Regions from separate parts of the Heyndrickxia sp. FSL K6-6286 genome, predicted to be linked through region 2. Evidence: riboswitches for the same ligand, from Rfam matches in the RefSeq annotation. Region 2 holds a riboswitch; the other holds the start of a gene.
The links. Region 2 has a riboswitch for cyclic di-GMP ahead of MHI39_RS22055 (sensor domain-containing diguanylate cyclase). Riboswitches for the same ligand answer to the same signal wherever they lie in the genome.

Region 1 (12,273 bases), 1.5 Mb from region 2:
ATTGAAGTGCGAGCTGGATATATGATGATATTTTCCATGCAATGCCAAGATCATATACAAACCAATGATGAGAAGCGGACAATATATAGCGGGGTTAAATCCTTATTAAAAACGAAGCTTGATGAGAATTGTATTGTAGGACCTATGGCAGATAATCAAATTCCTGTACTTGTACTAATGAGATCAAGTCATGAAATAAAGCGATCAAATGCGATTACAATAGCTCGATCCGTCGTACGAACATTAAAGGAAAGATTCCATCATACTAAATGGATGGTAGGCTTAGGACAGCCTTTTGAGACCATCGATGGACTTATGAACTCCTATCATGAAGCGATTTTAGCCCTGGAATCAAAAAAATGGGGAACTGCCCATCTATATGAAAAGACCAATTATCTAACTGAACAAGCCTCTATTGAAAAAGAAAGACATCTACTTGAATCGATAAAATTAGGTGATCATCACCGTGCACTTCAGGCATTTGAAATTTATATGGAAGCAAATAAAGATAAAAACAGCCATATTTATGAAGAATTATCTATTGTGATTACCAGAATGCTAAAGGAATATGGGATACATTTTGAGATTAAACAAAAGCCAATACAGGAAGAGCAATGGATTATTTCATTACGGCAGTTCGTAATGAAGGCAGTAGAACTTATTCATGCGTGGAGAGCAAACCATCAGAAAGGATACTTACAAACAGCGAAAGAATACATAGAAAACAATTATGAGAAAAATATTTCATTGGAAGAAGTAGCTGATTTTGTAGAGTTAAGTCCTTTTCATTTTACAAAAATGTTCAAGGAGAAATTTGGGGTTACCTTTATTGATTATTTAACTGATGTAAGATTGGAACATGCAAAAAGGGAATTAATCCATACAAATAAAAGCCTAAAGGAAATTTGCTACAGTGTTGGCTATAATGATCCAAATTATTTCAGTCGTGTATTTAAGAAGAAAACTGGTCTATCACCGACGATATATCGAAATCAAACAACTTGAATAAAATTGGACATAATTTACTTAATCACGAATACCTTTATAAAGGGAAGTATTGTCCTTTTATGAAATGTAAGTCACCTAATATTTCTTTTTAAATTATAATTATTATAAAAAAGTATTGATTTTATTTTGAGAAGTGTTATCATAGTTTTATAGAAAAGCAGAATAGAGTCGATGACTCGTCTGTCGAAAAATTATTAATGAGGTGATTTGATTGAGTACAAATAAGAAACTAACAACTAGTTGGGGAGCACCGGTCGGGGATAATCAAAACTCAATGACAGCAGGATCTCGTGGTCCAACACTAATTCAAGATGTACATTTACTAGAAAAATTAGCTCATTTTAATAGAGAACGTGTTCCTGAGCGTGTCGTACATGCGAAAGGTGCAGGGGCGCATGGTTATTTTGAAGTAACAAATGATGTTTCAAACTATACAAAGGCAAAAGTGTTTAATGGAGTAGGAAAACGAACTCCACTATTTATTCGATTCTCAACAGTAGCAGGTGAACTTGGATCTGCAGATACCGTTCGAGATCCACGTGGTTTTGCGGTTAAATTTTATACAGAAGATGGAAACTATGATATTGTCGGTAATAATACTCCAGTTTTCTTTATTCGCGATGCAATTAAATTTCCTGATTTCATTCATACACAAAAGAGAGATCCACAAACACACTTGAAAAACCCTACAGCTGTTTGGGATTTCTGGTCACACTCACCAGAATCGTTACATCAAGTAACTATTCTTATGTCTGATCGTGGTATTCCAGCAACACTCCGCCATATGCACGGTTATGGAAGTCATACCTTTAAGTGGGTAAATGATGATGGTGAAGCTGTATGGGTAAAATATCATTTTAGAACAGAACAAGGTGTGAAGAACCTTGATCCTGAATTAGCAGCAAAATTAGCTGGTGAAAATCCAGATTATCATACAGAAGATTTATTTAATGCAATTGATAAAGGGGATTTCCCTGAATGGAAACTATATGTACAAATTATGCCTTTTGAGGATGCGAATTCGTATCGATTCGATCCATTTGATGTAACGAAAGTATGGTCTCAAAAGGATTATCCATTGATTGAAGTAGGTCGTATGGTTCTCAACCGTAATCCAGAAAATTATTTTGCAGAAGTAGAGCAAGCGACTTTCTCACCTGGATCAATGGTACCTGGTGTCGAAGCATCTCCTGATAAAATGTTACAAGGGCGCCTATTCGCCTATGCTGATGCACATCGGTACCGTGTAGGTGCAAACCATAATCAATTACCAATTAACCGTCCAAAAAATGAAGTAAATAATTATCAACGTGACGGTCAAATGAGTTTCTATAATGGCGGGGGTTCTGTTTACTACGAACCAAACAGCTTTGATGGACCGAAAGAATCACCAGAGGATAAACAACAGCCATATTCAGTAAGCGGGGTAGCAGATGCAGTTGCATATGATCACTTCGACCACTATACTCAAGCAGGTGATTTATATCGACTATTGAGCGAAGAAGAACGTACTCGTTTAGTGAATAATATTGTAGAGGCAATGAAACCCGTTAAACTAGAGGAAATCAAATTACGTCAAATTGGACATTTCTATAAAGCTGATCCAGAGTATGGAACTCGTATTGCAGAAGGCTTAGGATTATCTATACCACAAGAAGTGTAAAAAGAGGGTTATAGGTATACTCGTTCGATTTGCAAAAATGCAAATAGTAATCAATCATTCTCATTTTGATTCTCATATTCTCAACTATAGGGGGCTGTCTCAATGCGAGATAGTCCCTATTTTAAAAACCTTTTTTTACATTAAATTAAATGGTGGGCAGAAGAATTAACCATAGAGTGGAGAAAAAAGTACATAGTTATTGGAGAATCTTATGAAAGAGCTTTTTTTATAAGGGGACAAGGTTATGGAAGAAGAACAGATGATGGAGCTTATTCCTTTTCTAAAAGAACGAGGATTACGGATTACACCGCAAAGAATGTTAATATTGAGTACCATTCAAAAGCTCAACATACATCCGACTGTGGAAGATATCCATCGAGAATTACCCTATATTAGTTTGGCAACGATCTATAACAATGTTAAATTATTCGTTCAACTACGTATTTTGAAGGAATTGCCTTATGGTAATGGAATAAGTAAATATGAACTCTCCACAACAGATCATTATCATATTATTTGTGAATCATGTGGAAAAATAGAAGATTTTAATTATCCGAAGTTAAAGGAAGTAGAGCAAGTTGCCTCAAGGCTCTCTCATTTTTCTATTCAATTGCACCATTTTGAGGTGTATGGCATATGTAAGGAATGTCAGGAATTATCCAAATAGTAAGCTCCTATTCCAGAGCTGGAAACGAAGGGGCTAATAGGGAGCTGTGAATTGATGATGAAAAAAACGGTTTGCCCCATCTGCCATACAAAGATCAAATATTTAAAGCATAGTATTCTTTGTAAGTGTGGAATGAAATGTAGAAATACAAAATCTATCGCATAAGTGATGAACGATTCTTCTTGTAAGAATCGTTTTTTCATTTAGAGATAAAAATAAAGGCTATATTCGTATCGTTTGTTGCTTTGGTAAAAACCAACTGCCTGCTTTTACACCCAATGAAGGATTCAATGATTCTTATGGAGTTTGCAGCACTTTTCTCAGTGAAATGAAAGGGTTAATGATCTTTTAGCCGATAGTTATTAGTTAAAACTTTACTTAAATGTTTGAGAAAAGAGCCAAATAAAAAAAGTTGTCTAATAAGTAATCAAAATACTTACTAGACAACTATTGCTTAAGAATTATAGTTTAAATTGATTCACTAAAGCATTTAATTCCTCAGCTAATTTGGAGAGATCTTCTGAATTTCCAGCGATTTCTTCCATTGAACTGCTTATTTGCTGTGAGGAAGCAGAGGTTTGCTCAACTCCAGCAGCTGATTCCTGAGATATGGATGCAATTTCCTCAATGGAGCGATTCATTTTTAGGCTATTATCTTCCATTTCCGATAAGCTATCTGAAATGGTTGTTATACTATTTACCATTTTTATCACAGCTTCATTAATTTCAGTAAATGTCTTACCAGTTGTTTGAATCTGGGAGGTCCCTTTTTCAACCTCAGAGTATCCATTCAGTAATGATTCTGCCACCATACCTGATTCCTTTTGAATATTGATTACGATGCTTGTGATATCCGTTACAGAATGGGAAACTTGCTCTGCAAGTTTTCGTACCTCGTCAGCGACTACAGCAAAACCTTTTCCATGCTCACCTGCTCTTGCTGCTTCAATTGCTGCATTTAATGCGAGGAGATTTGTTTGCTCTGCAATATCATTAATGACAGAAACTAATGTTGAGATTTCTCGTGATTGTGAATCTAAGCTTTGAACCTTTTGGACGGCACCTTGAACAATTTGATCTATTTTAGCCATTTGATCATTGGAGGATTCCATTAATTTTTTACCTTCTGAAGCCATTGAAAGTACTTGATTGGATGATTGTTGAATATGCCTTCCTTTTTCATTTGCTTCCTCAACTTTAAGTGTAAATGATCCCATAATGGAGGAAAGTTCATTTGTATTATTCGCTTGTACCTCAGTACCAGAAGCCAGTTCTTGCATAGTAATGGCAATTTGCTCCGATCCTGACTTTACCTCATTTGCTGATTGGCTTAACTCTTCACTCTGACTTGTTACAGATCCGGATACTGTATTAATTCGGTTTAATAAATCACGAGTTTGCCGATTCATTTCATTTGTTGCAATAATAAGATGTCCAACCTCATCTTTTAAAGTAGTTTGTAATGGCTCTTGGCTCAAATCACCATTTGCAATTAATTTCATGCGCTGCATGACATGTTTAATTGGTTTTGATATCTTGTTTGATGTAATGAATGCTACGGCAAAACTGATAATAATGACTAGAATTGTTACAATGGTTCCCACAAGTAAGGACGTTTGCCCACTTTCAATGATATCTTGTTCTTTTTGATTAATCTCCTTTTCACTTTCATCAGCCAGTTTTTGATAACCGTTTAATAAATCACGGCCAACGGTTATCGATTCTTGTAAATTTTCCTTTGCTTTTTCCACATTCCCTTTGTCATATTCATCAAATACTTTATCCTGAATAAATTCACGCCATTCTTTCGTTTGGTCCATCAAGCGATTGAATTCATCTGAGGCATGTACACCTCGAACGATCGCTTCATATTTTTGTCCCTCTTCTGTATAGGCGTTAAAGCGGTCTTTATAGTCTCCTCCAAATAATACATACCCCCGAGCAGTTGCTATTCTATTCGCAATTGTTGCGACCAATCCTTTATTAGCAGATAAAAGAGGGAGTTCATGTTTTGCAATATTCTGTGCCGTTTTATTGCTTGAAATGGTCACCGAAAAATTATAAATACCTAATCCGATGACAAGTATGATCACTAAGGAAAAACCAAATAACATCTTCGCTTTTATACTTTTAAATGAAAATATACTTCTCATTGTCTAGTACTCCTTTCTTGTTAGATTTGTTGATTTAATATGTAAGCTAGACAAGGGAAAATCACCTTGCTTGTAGTCTATGTATATAACAAAGAGACTATCCCGGATTGTGAAATAGCCAATGATTAGGTAGCCAGGCGATCATAGTATGAATGGATGATTATCCCCAACCTTAGACCCTAGGTTTTGCGTCCTATTTTTTCAAATAGTTTGCCTTTATCTCACATATTCTTAGTGCATTTTAACTAGCGACTTGGTTATAATAACCTATTGTTCTCCAAGATACAACAAAATTGTATTATTTTATCCCTTTTATTCTTATGCAAAGGCTTACTATTTTTCTGCTATTAAATGGCGAGAAGTGCACAACAAAATAATGCAGATATTCGCAAAATAATGAAGGCGCTTACATGCGTTCAGGAAGAATTAGTCTGATAAATTATGAGTGTAGGAATTGTTAAATTCAGTGAACAAAGGGGGAAGAAGTATGAAACGTAAAAGTATTTTTGTCATGCTGGCTATTATTCTCGTATTTGCATTAAGTGCTTGTAGTTCCAAAAACTCCAGCAGCGATGGTGAGAAATCTAAGGGGAAAAAGGAAAAACTTGAGATCTTCAGTTGGTGGACAGGTGCGGGTGAAGAGGATGGATTAAAGGCATTATTAGCATTATTTAAGGAAAAACATGCAGATATATCAGTTGAAAATGCAGCTGTAGCTGGTGGTGCAGGAACCAATGCAAAAGCTGTACTGGCGAGTAGAATGCAAGGGGATGATCCACCATCTACCTTCCAGGTTCATGGAGGAGCGGAATTGAATGAAGGCTGGGTTGCTGCAGGAAAAATGGAACCAATCAATGATGTATATGAAAAAGAAGGTTGGAGCGATAAATTCCCACAATCATTAATTGATATGGTAAGTAAAGATGGCAATATCTATTCTGTTCCCGTAAATATTCATCGTGGAAATGTATTATGGTACAACAAAAAAGTATTTGAGGACAATGGATTTGAAGTACCAAAAACATTTGATGAATTTTTTGCTATAGCAGATAAATTACAAGAAAAGGGGATTACTCCACTGGCATTAGGTGATAAAGAACCCTGGACAGCCACACAAATTTTCGAAAATGTATTGGTAGCAAAGCTTGGTGTCGATGGATATAACAAGCTTTGGACAGGGGAGCTTGCCTTTGATGACCCGAAAGTGAAGGAATCAGCAGAAATTTTTAAGAAAATGATGGGATATATCAATAAAGATCACAGCTCTAGAAACTGGCAAGACGCTTCACAACTAGTAGCCGATGGAGACGCAGCAATGAATATAATGGGAGATTGGGCCAAAGGTTATTTCGTAAATGATTTAAAACTTACATTGAATGAAGACTTTGGATATACAACAACTCCTGACTCATCAGGAATATTCACAGTAATAACAGATACATTTGGTCTGCCAAAAGGGGTGGAAAATGCTGAAGATGTAAAAACATTCTTAGGTGTTCTTGGATCTGTCGAAGGGCAAGATGCTTTTAATCCTTTAAAAGGTTCCATTCCAGCACGAGTAGATGCCGACACATCAAAATATGATGATTACGGAAAGTCAACGATCGAAGACTTCAAATCTGCAGAATTGGCTCCAAGCCTAGCTCATGGTTCCGCAGCAGCTGAAGGATTCTTAACAAAGGCAAATCAGGCAGTTAATATTTTTGTAACACAATTAGATGTAGATAGCCTATTAAATTCACTCAAAACTGCTCAGGCTGAGTTGAAATAAATAAGTTTTTATAAAAGAGGACGAGAGCTTTCTCTTCCTCTTTTTGAAGTTTGAATATAAGTCATTAGAATTTGGAAAGGAACCAAACAAAAAAAAGAGAAGACCAGTCAAAAAAAGAAAGAAACCAATCAATAAAAAGGAAGAACCACTCAAAAAAGAGCCAGAACCATACAAAAGTCGAGAGACCAAACAAAAAAAGGAGAAGACCAGTTAAAAAAAGAAAGAAACTAGTCAATAAAAAGGAAGAACCACACAAAAAAGAGCCAGAACCATACAAAAGTTGAGGAACCAAACAAAAAAGAAAGAAGACCAGTCAAAAAAAGAAAGAAACCAATTAATAAAAAGGAAGAACCACACAAAAAAGAGCCAGAACCGTACAAAAATCGAGGAACCAAACAAAAAATAGAAAAGACCAGTCAATAAAAGAGAGAAACCAATCAATAAAAAGGAAGAACCACACAAAAAAGAGCCAGAACCATACAAAAATCGAGGAACCAAACAAAAAATAGAAAAGACCAGTCAAAAAAAGAAAGAAACCAATCAATAAAAAGGAAGAACCACACAAAAAAGGTTCAGAACCATATAAAAGTCGAGGAACCAAACAAAAAAAGAGAAAGACCAGTCAAAAAAGAAGGAAACCAATCAATAAAAAGGAAGAACCACACAAAAAAGAGCCAGAACCATACAAAAGTTGAGGAACCAAACAAAAAAGAAAGAAGACCAGTTAAAAAAAAGAAGGAAACCAATCAATAAAAAGGAAGAACCACACAAAAAAGAGCCAGAACCATACAAAAGTCGAGGAACCAAACAAAAAAGAAAGAAGACCAGTTAAAAAAAGAAGGAAACCAATCAATAAAAAGGAAGAACCACACAAAAAAGAGCCAGAACCATACAAAAGTCAAGGAACCAAACAAAAAAAAGAGAAGACCAGTCAAAAAAAGAAAGAAACCATTCAATAAAAAGGAAGAACCACACAAAAAAGAGACAGAACCGTACAAAATTCGAGGAACCAAACAAAAAAAGAGAAAACCAGTCAAAGACAATTTACTAGTGAGTACCGAGAGGAGGGCACGAATGGAGACACCAAATTTAATAAAGAATCAATCGGCTATTGTTCATCCGGAACAAAAACGCAGAAAGAAGCTAACACAGGATCATGTTTTAGCGATTAGCTTTTTATTACCTTCTATTATATTAATTGCTATTTTTGTATATGGATTCATTGGATGGACTGGATATGTTTCGTTAAGTAATTGGAATACGCTCGTCCCGGATTTTTCATTTGCAGGTTTGAAAAATTATTTGTATTTATTTAACGATTATCGTTTTCAGGCAGATGTCCGTAATACGGTGGTGTTTACCGTTCTATTTATTGGCTTAGTTTTATTGATGGGACTCGTCTTGTCCATCTTTCTTGATCAAAAAATACGTGGTGAATCGATATTTCGAAATATATTCTTTTTTCCAATGGCATTATCTTTTGTAGTAACAGGAGTGGTTTGGCAATGGATTTTAAATCCATCAACAGGTGTTAATCTTTTTTTAAAGAAATTTGGAATTGAACCTCTATGGTATACAGATACAAATATTTTGGCAGGGTTTAAATTAGGTCACATCGAAGTGGGTGTTCCCGTAGCAATTCTTGCAGTAGTGATTGCAGCCGTTTGGCAGATGACAGGATTTTCGGTAGCGATGTATTTAGCTGGACTTCGTGGAATACCTGATGAATTGAAAGAAGCGGCACGGATGGATGGAGCAACCGAATTTCAAGTGTATAGAAAAGTGATTATTCCACTTTTACGTCCGATTACAATAAGCGTAGTGATCATCATGGCTCATATTTCATTGAAAATATTTGATTTGATATTTGCTATGACTGGACCAGGTGCGAATTATGTTACGGATGTTCCAGGAGTGTATATGTTTGAAACGACATTCCGTGGCAACTATTATGCCAATGGGGCAGCAATTGCGATTATGATGTTATTATCGGTCGCTATTTTTATGGTACCTTACTTAATAATGAGCAGGAGAGGTGATTAACGTGGTGCTTAAGAGCTTTTCAAAACCATTGATTTATATCATTCTTATTCTGCTTGCGTGTCTTTTTTTAATTCCTGTTTATGTTATTTTAGTCACAAGTGTTAAACCTTTAGATGAAGTAACATTGGTCAATATGTGGAAGCTTCCTTCTGAAATTGATTTTAGCAGTTATGGGCAAGCGTTTGAAAAATTGGCGCCTAATTTTATGAATTCACTTTATCTAGTTATTCCTGCAACCATACTTTCTGCTTTGTTAGGTGCCTTGAATGGATATGTTCTTTCAAAATGGAAATTCAAAGGATCGGAAGTCCTTTTTACGCTTATATTATTTGGGATGTTTATACCATACCAAAGCATTTTGATTCCATTAATCCAATTTTTAAGAAACATAGAGCTCTATAATACGATTCCAGGTTTAGTGCTAGTACATGTCGTATATGGGATACCAATTACTACATTAATGTTTCGCAACTTTTATGCGAATATCCCTTTATCAATGATTGAGTCAGCAAAAATCGACGGGGCCGGTTTTTTACGAATTTTTACTAATATTATGCTACCTTTATCTATTTCTGGATTTGTTGTTGTAGCAATATGGCAGTTTACAAATGTATGGAACGAGTTCTTATTCGCCATCTCGATTACCACTTCGGATCAGCAACCAATCATGGTAGCATTACAAAATTTATCAGGAAGTCAAATTGTACAATGGAATGTTCAGATGGCAGGAGCTGTACTAGCAGCACTACCAACATTATTAGTTTATATCCTATTAGGGAAGTATTTTGTTAAGGGATTACTTGCTGGATCAGTAAAAGGCTAGCTTCATTGAGGCAGCCTTTTTTGATATGAATAGAATAGTTGAAAACGCTTCCATAAATTAACTATCTATCATATGATAGATATATAGCTTTATATTATTAGGGGAGGTCACTTAGATGGTAAAGCAGAAGCGATTTGAAACAGAGGTTATTCATACTGGTTACGATTCCATGCAGCATGAAGGGAGTCTTGTGCCACCATTATTTCAAACGTCAACCTTTACTTTTCCAACTGCTGAAGAGGGGGAAAAGCGTTTCGCGGGGGAAACAGAGGGGTATATTTATTCACGATTAGGGAATCCAACGGTACGAGTGCTTGAAGAAAGGATCGCCGCTCTTGAAAAGGGAGAGATGGCTTTGGCCTTTGGATCTGGAATGGCTGCTGTTTCGGCAACCCTTTTTTATTTAACAAAGACAGGGGATCATATTCTTTGTTCAGAAGGAATCTATGGCTGCACGTTTGGTTTACTTCAATTAATGGAAAATAAGCATCAGATTAGTCATGATCTAATTAACTTTTCAAATGAGGAAACAGTAAGGTCTGCTATTCAGGATAATACCACATGTATTTATATCGAAACGCCTATTAATCCAACGATGAAATTAGTAGATTTAGAGATGGTCGTACAGATTGCGAAGGAAAAGGGAATTCCTGTTGTTGTTGATAATACTTTCTGCTCTCCTTATTTACAACAGCCTTTAACCCTAGGTTGTGACTATGTGATTCATAGTGCGACCAAGTATATTGGTGGTCATGGAGATGTGATTGCTGGATTGGTTGTAGGTCGGAAGCAAGAACTGAGCGAAATGATGATGACGACGCTTAAAGATATTGGCGGAATCATTAGTCCTTTCGATGCTTGGTTATTAATTAGAGGATTAAAAACACTGCCGGTTCGCTTGGATCGCCATTGTGAGAATGCGACTAAAATTGCGAATCAGCTAAAAAAACACCCTAAGGTGAAAATGATGTACTTCCCTGGTGATCCAGATTTTCCACAGTATGAACTTGCTAAACGCCAAATGAAGCATCCTGGTGGAATGATCAGTTTTGAAATTGACGGTACTAAAGAAGAGGCACAGCAGTTTTTAAATCATTGTCAATTAATAAAAATTGCGGTTAGTCTAGGAGATTCTGAAACATTAATTCAGCATCCAGCAACGATGACACATGCAGTTGTTCCTGAAGAAGAGCGTATAAAAATGGGCATTACTAATCAACTGATTCGTTTATCGGTAGGTCTTGAAGCGTGGGAGGATATTTGGGAGGATCTTAAGCAGGCATTAGATCAGTTATAAATAAAGGCTGTTTTTGCCGGCTTTTACACTCAATAAAGGATTCCAGTGGTTCTTATGGAAGATTGCAGTCTTTTCTCAGTAAAATAAAAGGTATAGCGATCTACAGCCGATAGTTATTCGTTAAAACTTTACTTAAATAGCAACAAAAAAGAGCCAAAAGCAAAAAGGGTCAACCTCACAATGCAATATTCTAGTTCTAGAATATGCTTATATGTGAGATCAGACCCTTTTAGAGTTTACTATTTATTTAGGTTGAAAATGGATAGAGTTAAAAATCGAAATTATCTGGATCCGGACCGACACGGCGATTTTCATTTAATGCATCAATTTGCTTCATTTCATTTGCAGATAATTCAAAGTCAAAGATCGATGCATTTTCAATCATTCTTTCTTCCTTTGTTGATTTCGGTATGGTGATAACACCATTTTGTAAATCCCATCGTAAGATAACTTGGGCAACTGATTTTTGATGGTTCGTTGCTATCTCTTGTAATGTAGGATGATCAAATAATCCTCCTTGCATTAACGGTGCCCATGCTTCCAACTGAATACCATGTTCTTTACAAAATTCATGAAGTTCCTTTTGAGTTAAACGAGGATGGTATTCTACTTGGTTTACCATCGGTTTAATTTCTGCATGTTTTAATAAGCTTTCTAAATGATGAATGTTGAAGTTACTTACACCGATGGCTTTTATTTTTCCTTCTTTATAAAGTGTTTCTAATGCTCTCCATGTGTCGATATATTTCCCCTCTACCGGCCAATGGACGAGGTAAAGGTCTAAATAGTCTAATCCAAGTTTTTGTAAACTAGTTTCGAAAGCTGCTAAGGTAGATTCATATCCAAAG
Region 2 (12,273 bases):
CTAGCCCATGTACCTAGACCAGTTTCTAGCGCCTTTTGAGTTAGTACAATACCATCAGATTCCTTTGAATTATATAATCCTGATAATAAAATAATAAATGCCGTACTGCTACAAATCACTAATGTATCCACAAATACACCTAGTGACTGAATAAGCCCTTGTTTAACAGGGTGACTGACATCAGCGGTAGCAGCAGCATTCGGCGCACTCCCCATACCCGCTTCATTTGAAAATAATCCCCTCTTAATTCCTTCCATCATTGCAGCACCTATAGCACCACCAGCAATTTCTTTTATTCCAAAAGCACTTTCAAAAATTAATTTAAATATACCAGGTATTTCTGTAATATTAGTTACCATTATAAATAGTGCAATTAAAATATATGCTCCTGCCATTACAGGTACCATTAATTCAGCAACTCTTGCTATCCGTTTAATTCCTCCAAAAATGATCACAGCAGTAACGAGAGCTAACACAATCGCAATGACAATCTTATTAATTCCAAAAGATTGGTGAAATGCACTAGTTATTGTATTGGCCTGAACTGAATTAAAGGCTAGTCCAAATGTCAGTGAAATTAATATCGCAAAGAAAATTCCCATCCATCGAGCATTTAGGGCTTTTTCCATATAATAGGCAGGACCTCCACGAAATGTATCCCCATCTTTTACTTTATAAATTTGAGCTAAGGTACTTTCCACAAATGCTGATGCTGATCCGATCAAAGCAATCAGCCACATCCAAAAAACAGCACCCGGACCTCCAGTTGTAATGGCGATTGCAACACCTGCAAGGTTACCTGTTCCTACACGTGAGGCGGTACTAATACAAAATGCTTGAAAGGATGAGACCCCTTTTTTATCGTCCTTTGCCCCCTCACCTAGTAGGCGGAACATTTCTCCTATCATTCTAAACTGTACAAATTTCGTTCGAAAAGTAAAATATAGTCCAAGTCCTATTAATAATATAATGAGGATATAGGACCACAGGATCGTATTTACTCCCCCAACCATGCTTTCTAAAATTTTCAACTTTCCATCACCTTCTTTTCTAAGATGCTCACTAAATTCTAATCTACCAAAGATTTATTACCAGGACAATACAATTTACAATTACCTAAAAGTGATGGTAGTGCTACAATCTCCCATGGATTTGAAAAAAGCCAATATAATTATTGGCTTTGTCATTAAAAGATCAATTTATTTCACTTTAAGTTGCCTTACATATATTGCCTGTGAGGCATTTTTTTGTATGCAGCCTTCTAAATCCTGTTCCTTAATTAATCCTAAATTTAATGCTGACCTTATTTTCACTTCATCCGGTTTTTTCTTAATAAGACCCTGCATATTAAGCTCTTCTAGCCTTTTGACTGTTATGTCCTGATCAAACTTCTCAGATATTCTAATTTGTCTTAGTAAGTGGTAATCGCCTATTTTTATTTCTCCTTTTACATTTTCACCAACGGAAGTATCAAAATACTGATTGAATGCTTTTTTCAACTTTTCTAATTGCGTCTCAACTTCTTTTTTCTTTCGGTTCAATTCGTCATAGTGCACAAGCATGTCCCTAGTAATTAAATAATCCATATCATGATTCAACAGCTATCCCTCCATTCCTATTGTCAGTATTCATACTTATTTTAGGATCAGGTGAGATATTCCAACTTTAAGTATTCATTTATATTAACTGATTTTAATGGTAAAATAATGGTAGGTACAAAAAATACTTTGGAGAAAGAAGGCACTTGGTATGAAGGTAAAAGACTTCATGATTCAAGATGTAATTTCTGTTAAAGAAGACGACAGCATTAAACATTTACTAAATACTCTTGTCGAAAATAAAATTGGTGGAGTACCAGTTGTAAACGGTAATGGGAAGCTTGTCGGAATGATTAGTGATGGTGATGTGTTAAGAAATATACAACCAAAGGATATGGTGGTATATGATTATTTTAATTTAATGGCTTACACATATCAAAAAGGAAATCTTGAAAAAGTATTATCACAGTTAAAAGATCAACCTTTAATTAAAATTGCCAAAAAGCATGGCCTTATTACTGTTAAAGAAGACGATGATATGGATAAGGCATTGAAACTGTTAGCTAAACACCATTTCAAAAAAATTCCGGTTGTTGATCAGAACCAAAAAGTTGTCGGAGTCATCAGTCGCGGAGATATTATTCGTACCATTCAAAAAAATATTCTCCAATCTCTATAATTCTTTTGTACACATTATACATTCGAATAGCTTATTATTTATTAGATAAAAAAATGGAGGACGTCTATTATAGGCATCCTCCATCTCACTTTTAAAAACCTTGCTAAAACGGCTTCAAAATCATCAGTACTATGATAATAAGAAAAATGATATTTAAAATTCTTTCATAACGAAATAGTTCCCTAGATAAAGTTTCGTATTCCTTAGGAACATCTTCCCCTTTATGCGATTGCAATAATTCCTTAATTGGCTTAGATTTTGGTGATAAGACAAAGGGACCCATCGCAAGTCCAGTGAGAAATAATACCAAGCTTGTTACATACCACCCCATTTTAAACAAATAAGGATGAATGAACCCCATTAATAATCCAGTGATTAAAAGTAGTGTTCCACCGATCATGACGAAAATATGCAAATCTCTTCTAATTCTAAAAGCTTGCCTTATTTCAGTCATCGAATTCGCCAATTTTGCGATTCTAGTTAAAATAAATCCAGGTCCCATTCCAAGTATTGCAGAAAAAATATGTATAAAAACGAGGATGGAATAAAAAGTAAACAATCTGGTTCCCCTCCGTTTAGCTGTAAATCCTATTATATATCAATTCTAAAAGTACTATTGAAAACATGCTACTTTGAACAAAAAAATATTTGGTATGCCCCTTTCCCTTATTTTTGATCTGGAGAATTGATCATAATAGCAGCTACTTGTTTCAAGCGATTATAAAAAAATTCACCAACTGGATATGAATCTAAGCCAACCTCTTCAAATGCCTCTTTCATACATCGAAGCCAGCATTCCGCTCTTCTTGGCGTAATTTCAAATGGGTGATGGCGCTGTCTCATTGCTGGAGGTCCAAATTCCTGACTGTAAAGAGCAGGTCCACCAAGAAATTGCGTCAAAAACATCCGCTGTTTCCGCATAATTTCATTCATATCGCCTTGAAACAATGGACTTAAATCAGGATCGGCATAAACTTTTGGATAAAATGCATTAACAAGTTCTTCAATCTTTTCTCCGCCAATTTGATCATATAAATTTTGTAATCGTGGATCAGGCATTTTGCTTCCCTCCCATTAATTGCTTAATCTATTATACCCTTAGATTTTATTAGAATCTGTAATATTCATCACATCAATCCGTAGAATTTATCAATTAACCTATATAAACAGCATATTACGCTTTGTAGCTTTAACGTTGTTTCGATTAAATTCATTCAATTCACTATTCATAAAAAAAGGCACCGTAATATCGGTGTCATAATTTATTGAAATTATTTAATTAGCTAAAACGATTAAGTTTTTTCCGCCTTGTTTAGCTGTATATAATGCTTGATCAGCAGATTTTTTTAAAGAATCAACGGTTAAACCGTGTAAAGGATATGTAGCAACACCAGAACTTATGGACACAGTTATTTCTACCTGTCCAATATAAATCGCATGAAGAGAGAGATACTCCTTAAGTCTATCAAACATATCTTCTAAATCATCTCGATCATTGGAATGAATTATCACCATGAACTCATCGCCAGCATATCGATAGCCTTCGATTCCTTCTCCACTAATGCTTTTGATACCATTGGCAAGTGATTTCAAATACTGATCACCAATATCATGCCCATATTGGTCATTAACCTGTTTCAAATTATCTGAATCTAGCATTACTAAAGTAATTTCTTGCGTTCCCTTACTAATTAGATTCGATAAGTCATTATGAAAAGCCCGATGGTTTTTTAATCCAGTTAGTTCATCCGTTTGAGAAATGGTATAAATTTTTTCATATAGATTAGCTGTTTCAATTGAATTAATAACCTGTGTACCAATAATTTGTAGAAGTTCTTCATGCTCTTTTCGATAAGCAAAATCTGCATAGGATTGTGCTGAAATGACTCCTTTTACGTGATCATCAATGATAAGGGGAACAAAAAGACAAGAATTGGTGTCTTTTTCTACCTCTCCATATCTGGTTTCAAATTCTAACGATTGATTACTTCCCTTTAGGTGAATAATTTCTCTCGTTCGAATCACTTTAGAAGTAAAATTTTCTCCATATTCAGTTTGGAATGAAGGGGCAATCTCACCGCCATCAACAACAAAAGTAAATTGAATATTTGTTTCCCCTTCATTATATAAAGCAATATAAAAAGAATCCGTCGGCATAACTTGCGATACCATTTCATACGCCTTTTTAAGGAGAACAGTAACGTCCAAAGTCTTACTGCATATTTGTGCAAATTCGTGGAGGATTTTATAATTCTTATTCATCCAGTGCATATTTTCTATTTGTCCATGGATGGTTTGTAACTGGTTGAAGATCGTTTGAACCATTGGCGTTTGATATTGAGGCTTAGCCGTTAATTCTTTTATATCTTCTAATAAATTGCCTTCATTTGAAATGAATACATTCAGTAACTTACTAATCATGTCCAAAATTTGTTGATCTTCATTATTTTGTTTTTCCGTTTTCACTTAGAACACTTCCAAACTATCATAAAGGTATTTTTTAATGGTAAAAAAAAATTAATCATCTATCGATTAATCATTTAATCATACATTTTCAATAACTGGCTGGCATAATCCTATGATGTTAGCCCCTATAGCTTTGCGTCTTCATTTTTCAATGAATTTGCCTTTTAATTCTCATATACCATCACCAAAATACTTAAAGTAAAACTATTTCATTCATATTATATAGTTCTTTTTTACTATGGTCAATATTTTCAGAATTGAATTGAAAATAAAAAAAAGAAGGTATCGATTAGATTTTAATCTCTATACCTTCTATTATAAGACTCTTTTTTCTAACTACAAATACAGCCTATAAAGAATGAAATATAATCCTTCATTAAGCCTGTCCAGCCCGAACAATTTATACTGTAATATGATCCAATAACAGTTTTACATTCACTGTCAATTCATGCTGTTTCTGAACACCTTCCTCTACCTCTTTAATGGCTAAGGAAACTTCAGAAACATTCTCTAGAACTTCTTCTGCACCAGATGCTGATTGTTGAGTTGTGGCAGAAATATTATGAATGGCTTTATTTACCTCTGTTATTGCAGATGCCATTTCACCTGATGAACTAGCAATATCAACAGACATTTGCTTAATAAATTCAGCATCTTTTTCGTATTGTATACCAATTTGTATAAATTTCTCGTAATCAGGTAAAACCTCGCTATCCATATAGTGCAAAACATCCTTTGAATTATCTGTTAAATTAACAAAAGCTTGTTGAACTTTACTAGTAACATTACGGATATTTTCTACTGACTTGGAAGATTGCTCAGCTAATTTTCGTATTTCCTCAGCAACAACTGAAAATCCTTTACCAGCCTCTCCAGCTCGTGCTGCTTCTATAGAAGCATTTAATGCTAATAAATTGGTTTGCTCTGCAATACCACCAATTGTATCCGCTAGTATTGTAATTTCTTCTACTACTTTTGATTCTTCCATAGCTTTCATTATTTTTTCTTCTTTTTCGATAAATATCTTTTCTGAAGTTTGTACTGAATGAGTCGCATCCTCTCTCACTTTAGCCGCACGAACCTGAATTTCCTCAGCTAACTTCCCTGCGTCCTTTGCTTTATCTGCCAATTTATTCGTCGAAGTTTCGATATCCTCAATTGATGCACTTACTTGTTGATTGGTTGCACTTAGCTCCAATGCTCCCTGAGTCATTTCATCGATCGTATCTTTTACATCTTGAATAATATAAGTAAGCTCTGTAGCTGTTGCTAATAATTCATCTGAATGACTGTCTACATCAGAAATGCCATTTTTCATATTTACAACAAGCTTTCTCATATTGTTTGTAGCCGTGTATAAATTATGGGAGATATGGTCTAAGCTTTCTTTATTCTTCTTTTTCTCCAACGAGGTTAGATCTCCTAAAACTAGTCTTTGCGACAGTTCACCCATAACAATCCACTTTTTCTTTAAGCGAAGAGAGGATAATATTGTAACCCCTATTAAAAGGATAACCCCGATAATTACTGCACTAATTTGTAGCATTTGATTTTTTGTAAAAAAGCTTCCAATGATGATTAAACCAATTAATACAGATGGAAGTATAGATGTCATTACTAAGCTTGGAATAATATTTACTTTTTCCTTATTTTTACTCATCCTAATTCTCCTAATGTAATATGATGATTAATTGATTGATCTATGACTCAATATTTAAATAACATTGCTGAAGCAGAGGATCCCGCACCTACCGACCAAAACACAACATAATCACCTTTTTTCACCTGTTCAGTCCGTACAGCATATTCAAAAGCCATAAAGGGACTTGCCGAACCCGTGTAACCATATTTCGTCCCTACCACAGGAAACTTCTTACGATCTTCATTAAACATTTCCTGTATTTTATAGATATTCTTTCTCGAAATTTGTGAAAAACAAAAAGCTTGTATATCACTGGTCGTTAGGTTATTTCTATTTAATAGCTTTTCTATAAGCTCAACAGTGGACTTAAAGGCATTATCATTATTAACGTTTTCCCATTTCACTCTTTTTTCATAATCAGAAATGTTCTGATCTTTCAGATTGGAAACTCCACATGCTGGAAGTATGATTTTGTCAATTGATTCAGTATTCACTTTATATGCAGAATCGATAAATCCTTGATTGGTTTCTTCTTGTTTTTCAAGCAATACAGCTGATGCCCCATCTCCAAAGCTTGAATAAGTAACCGCTTCCTCCTCCCATGCATATCGAAGGAGTTGCTCAGAGGCTACAACCAATGCTCGATGAATATGTGGATTAGCTAGCATACTTCTACTTACTTGTTCAACTGCGACAATCATTCCAACACAGGCTGCATTCATATCATAAACAATTGCTTCTTCTTTTCCCTCTAATGCACGATGTATAGCAACTGCACTGGGTGGCGCAAAATACTCAGGTGTACTAGATACAAAAACAATCATGTCCAAATCTTGACCAGTGTACTTAGCTTTATTTAACACATTTTTTGAAGCCTCGATTGCCATTGTTAAAGTGTTTTCTTTCGAATAATCCGCTACATATCTATTTTCTCTTCCAAGTGCTTGAAGTAAATTATGTATATCCTTTCCTTGTTCCTGAAAGTGATTAATATAGAAATCATTATTTATTGCATTATTTGGATGATAAATAGCTACATCTTTTAGAGTAATACTGGTTGTCATTTTTTTCTCCTTATTATCAAAAACATCTAGTATTTTTTATAAGATTTATAGATTGGCTGATATATGTAGTGCTTCTTGTAAACTTGGAATAAATTCTCCAGTAAATTGAACATTTTTTGCCACTCTTTTTACTTGTAAACGTGGTGTTACTCTTTGTGGATTTACAACTAACACTTTTTTAAAACCAAGGCTCATGTAAAGAGCATAGCTTTTTTCCAATAGAGGTAATATTTCTGGTTTAAATGTTTTTAGATGGGTCCCATCCGCGATAAGCGTATAATTGTTCACATCAATGGTTGATACCTCATTTTTTAACTTTCCAACAAAATCCGCCGCTCTATCAACTTCAGCAAAGCCTTCTATTGTAATGACAAAAGCTTTATTTCTTGAATCTGTTTGAAACAATGGCATCTGTTTAAACTCCTTTTTGAAATTAAAAGTATTTTAATTTTCATATAACAAAATATTATATTTATCTACCTTATTATCGGTATAATTTCCAATTTTTTTATAGTTTATTAGACTTTTAGCCTATTCTAAACAAAAAAGCATGATCATTTGGTTGTTCTGCATGAAAAACATGATACGTTTAGTACCCCTACTATATATAAAGCATGTCTCATCATTTACTAGCATAGTATTTAATGATTGGACAAAATTGCTCCATTTCACCTACAGTGTTGGAGGGTTAAATGTGGAAAAAATTTTTCAATTAGCTTTGCTAAATGTAATAAATGATATTGATAATATTTTAATTATTGCTGCATTATTAAGAAAAAATTTATATGAACAACATCCAAGAGCACTTTTTATTGTTAAAGTATTAGCAGTTTGTATGTTGACTCTTAGTAGAACATTTTATGTATCTATTATTCAAACTCTTAGTGAACTACCTGGACTCCATTTACTTACGGGATTAATTATTCTTTGGATCGGTTTTCGCTTAGTGATGAATGTAGGACAAGATGAGGATAATCGCTGGTTTTCTTTTGGTGCTAGTGCTCCTTTAATTCCTATTCATAAAATGTTATTTATCATTTTATTAACTGATTTTGTTATCTCCTTTGACACTGTTTTTATTATGGCCGAAATGACGAATAATATTTTCCAAGCATTACTAGGTCTATTCATTAGTTTAGTCATCGCATTCTCATTACTCCCACTACTAACCCGAATGATTAACACATTTTATTGGATTCAAATTATCGCAGGTGCACTTTTAGTGCACATAAGTATTCTTGCAATAGCAAAAGATGCCCTTTTACAGAAAATCCTGAATCACTTCTTTCAAGTTATTAACATCATAAATGTAGATAAAATGACTCTGATTCTTGCTTTTGATTGTATGATTATCGTTCTACTTATTGGGCTAAATCGACTGAGAAAACGAACCAAGTGAATACTTTCAAATAAATATTTAATAAAGGAAAGGGTGTCTATTCTAATAAACACCCCCTTACTTATTTTACATTCTGGTCTTCCTGTTTATATTCTAAGCTTTTTACTTTATTGTTCTTCTGTAATTCTAGTCTTACGATTTTACCTTTTATTTGTTTAGACGGAAGCTTTCCCTTTATCTTATAGTCTCGGGATTTCAAATAAGTCTTATCTCCATTTTTCACTTGTATTGTTAAGTCCTTATCTGTTTCTGAAATGTAATTCCCAATGATTTTTGTTTCATCAACATTTTTCTCATATACCCCATCACGATCTGCTTTTGCCAACGCTGTTAGCTCCATCTCTTCTGCTTGTTGATTTTGATTTCCTATCTCTACTTTTACAAGCTGATTTTTCAAATTATTATGTGAGCCTTTAACCGCAAAGGACTTACTTTTTGGAATCAAGACCTCTTTTCCGTTAATATTTATGTTAATTTGGTCATCGCTTTCTTCAATTAATCTACCTACTAAATCAAAGTCTTGATTAGAATCTTTATCTGGATCTTGTGAGTATTGTTTTAAATCCTGCTGGGCTTGCTTATGAGTGTGATCACTAGAATCACTATTATCCTTTCGACTTTTTTCAGTTGAACAGGCGAATAAACCAAATGATAATAAACAAATAAGCACTATCATCTTTATTCTCATTATCTTATCTCCCTTATCAATTGTTTAGGCTCTATTCTCAAACATTGTTGCTATTTAAGTAAAATTATAACGAATAAATATCGACTGAGGATCACTAACGTTTCATTTTATTGAGAAAATAGCTGCATTCTCCATTGTTTATATTCGTATTATTCCTTTAGACAATAAGTTTAAACAAAAAATTGGAAATAATTATAAGGTATATCCAGAGATTGAATCGAAAATAAGGAAAGTCCTAAATGTGGTAAAGTATGATGACTAAGCAATATCCTCAATAATTACTTCTATCAAAAGAGAATCATCAATATCGTTGGAGCATTCTTTCATATAAAAAAGTATATTAAAAATAAAGACAGGACAGTCCTCTAGCTTTGAATAAGCGAAAGAACTGTCCCTTGAAAATTAAATTTTAAAACTAGACACAGCATTTTCAAGTTCCATAGCCATAGAAGATAACTCTTGACTTGAGGAAGCAATTTCTTCAAGAGTAGCAGTCTGCTCTTCCGCAGCAGCAGCTACATTTTCAAAGCTTTCTTGAGTTGAATGGGCAACCGCATCTACATCTTGAATAATGTCGACTACTTGTTTTGTTTCTGATGATAACTGCTGAATTGATGAAGAAATAGCTATCATTTGTTGAGAGACACGAGATACGATAGAAGTTATTTCGTTAAAGGTTTCCCCTGTAGTTTGAACAACCTCTGATCCTTTATTCACCTCATGAGTTCCCTTATTAATTGAGTTTACAGCTGTATCTGTATCTATCTGAATTTCCTTGATTAATTCCCCAATTTGACCTGCTGCTTGGTTAGATTGTTCAGCAAGCTTTTTGACTTCATTTGCAACAACAGAGAAGCCTTTTCCATGCTCTCCTGCTCGCGCCGCTTCTATTGAAGCATTTAGAGCCAGTAAGTTGGTTTGGTTGGATATTTCAGAAATGGCATCTACAATCTGGCCAATCTCATTTGAGCGTTCACCTAGTTTTGCAATGATAGTCGCTGCATTATTTACCGTTTCTTTAATGGTTTCCATCTGAGTCATCGCAGAATGAACCGATTCTTCTCCAAGCTTTGCTTTTTGAACAGCGTCTTCGGAACGTTTCGCTACCTCATCTGAATCAGAAGAAATTTCTTGGAAGGTATTAGACATTCTAACAACAGTTTCTGCGGCTTTTTTTGTACTATCAATTTGCTGCAATGTTCCAGCTGTCACTGAATCAACAGTTCCTGCTACAACTTGAGCGGCCTGTGCCGTTTGATCTGTACTTACATTTAATTGTTCAGATGATGCAGCTACTTGTGATGCATTAACTTGAACAGTTCGAATAAGTCCATTTAAATTATCGAGCATTCCGTTTAAATCACTAGATACTTGACCTAATTCATCTTTTGACCGTATATCTATACGATGGGTCATATCCCCAGCAGCAATCTTTTTAATGATATCAGACATTCCCGAAAGATTTTTCAACATATACTTTAAAAGAATATAAGCAATAGTAATCAGGATCACTATAGCAATAATGAAAAAGATGATGAGTTTGGTACCCATACTTTTTAATGGTTTAAAAACCTCATCTTGCGTAACAGTTGTTGCAACGGACCAACCAGTGGATTCTACTGGTTTATAGCCAATGTAATAATCTTTATCATCAAGCTTTGCTGTTTCAAGGCCAGTTTTCCCAGCAATCATTTTCTTCGCAATCGCTCCGATATCTCCCTTTTGAGTTGTCAACGGCTTGCTCATAATAAGATCCTTATTTGGATGATAAATCACATTGCCATCAGGAGCTAGTAAAATACTGTAACCAGTTTTACCAATTTTATATTGCTCCATTATTGATGGAATGGAATCAAGGAAAAGGTCAACCGCCACAATTCCTGCTGGCTCATTATCTACCTTTACTTCCTTCATTACACTCATAATTACTTTACCGAATACTTGATCCATATATGGTTCCGTGTAATATACACCTTCAGTACTCGTTACTGGTTTATACCATGGTCTTTCTGATAGATCAAAGTCGGTATCTGAAAGAACATTTCCGGTTCCAGTTAAAAAATTTCCTTTTTCACTTGCGACCCAAACCATAGCTATATCTGGGTTCATACTTTTAATATCTTCTAATGATTGATTCATATCCTTGTAATATTTATTTGTCAATGCATCGTCACGTGTTTTTGCTGTCTTTAGGTAGTGGAGCAAAGTTTGATTACTAGTAATCTGATCAACCAGCTGCCCTTTCCCTTCAAAAAAATTATTTACCTTATCTGCAACCGATTTGCTTTCAACGTTTACTTCCTTTTCTATACTTTCAGCCATTATATCTTTTGTATAAACGTTTACAATAACAGCAGTTGCAGAAAGAACAATTGCAATAACTATAAATAAAACAAGGGATACTTTTGTAGAAATGCTACTATGACGTTTCATCTTATCCCTCCGATATCGGTAAAAACTACCTATTACTTCGGAGCTATTGTAACATAGTAGGATATTTATAGTCATTAAGGTAAGTTACAATAAATGATCCTTCATCTTCTCATATAATTTTTGATCATTAATGGATTTTATTGGCCATACAAGTACGAATTTCATTGATTTATTCAATATTCTTGAATAAAATGAAATTCATAAATGAAGCATTTTTTAGAATTATACCGGGAGTCAATTGAAAAATTTGTATGATAAATAGTTCTTTCTACTTACTTTTCAAGGTCGATATTCTTAATATCACTCCATGTTTCTTTTTGATAGATTAGAATCTTTATTGATTACTAAAGCTCTATTTTTATTT

Region 1: it holds a riboswitch for cyclic di-GMP, as region 2 does, so the genes downstream of both, MHI39_RS02855 (methyl-accepting chemotaxis protein) here and MHI39_RS22055 (sensor domain-containing diguanylate cyclase) in region 2, are expected to answer to the same signal.

Annotation. Positions count from the first base shown of each region.
Region 1 covers NZ_CP152029.1:536,371-548,643, forward strand. Annotated here, with positions in the region: gene MHI39_RS02840 (response regulator) at 1-1,005, shown strand, start outside; gene katA (catalase KatA) at 1,220-2,671, shown strand; gene MHI39_RS02850 (Fur family transcriptional regulator) at 2,916-3,338, shown strand; gene MHI39_RS02855 (methyl-accepting chemotaxis protein) at 3,800-5,491, opposite strand; cyclic di-GMP riboswitch class I at 5,617-5,716, opposite strand; gene MHI39_RS02860 (ABC transporter substrate-binding protein) at 5,979-7,262, shown strand; gene MHI39_RS02865 (sugar ABC transporter permease) at 8,337-9,305, shown strand; gene MHI39_RS02870 (carbohydrate ABC transporter permease) at 9,307-10,128, shown strand; gene megL (methionine gamma-lyase) at 10,244-11,425, shown strand; gene MHI39_RS02880 (aldo/keto reductase) at 11,694-12,273, opposite strand, start outside.
Region 2 covers NZ_CP152029.1:4,356,118-4,368,390, forward strand. Annotated here, with positions in the region: gene MHI39_RS22030 (alanine/glycine:cation symporter family protein) at 1-1,031, opposite strand, end outside; gene MHI39_RS22035 (hypothetical protein) at 1,200-1,598, opposite strand; gene MHI39_RS22040 (CBS domain-containing protein) at 1,750-2,217, shown strand; gene MHI39_RS22045 (DUF2269 family protein) at 2,321-2,776, opposite strand; gene MHI39_RS22050 (globin) at 2,884-3,276, opposite strand; gene MHI39_RS22055 (sensor domain-containing diguanylate cyclase) at 3,493-4,683, opposite strand; cyclic di-GMP riboswitch class I at 4,771-4,855, opposite strand; gene MHI39_RS22060 (methyl-accepting chemotaxis protein) at 5,084-6,343, opposite strand; gene MHI39_RS22065 (3-oxoacyl-[acyl-carrier-protein] synthase III C-terminal domain-containing protein) at 6,391-7,389, opposite strand; gene MHI39_RS22070 (hypothetical protein) at 7,435-7,800, opposite strand; gene MHI39_RS22075 (hypothetical protein) at 8,084-8,788, shown strand; gene MHI39_RS22080 (hypothetical protein) at 8,850-9,476, opposite strand; gene MHI39_RS22085 (methyl-accepting chemotaxis protein) at 9,879-11,909, opposite strand.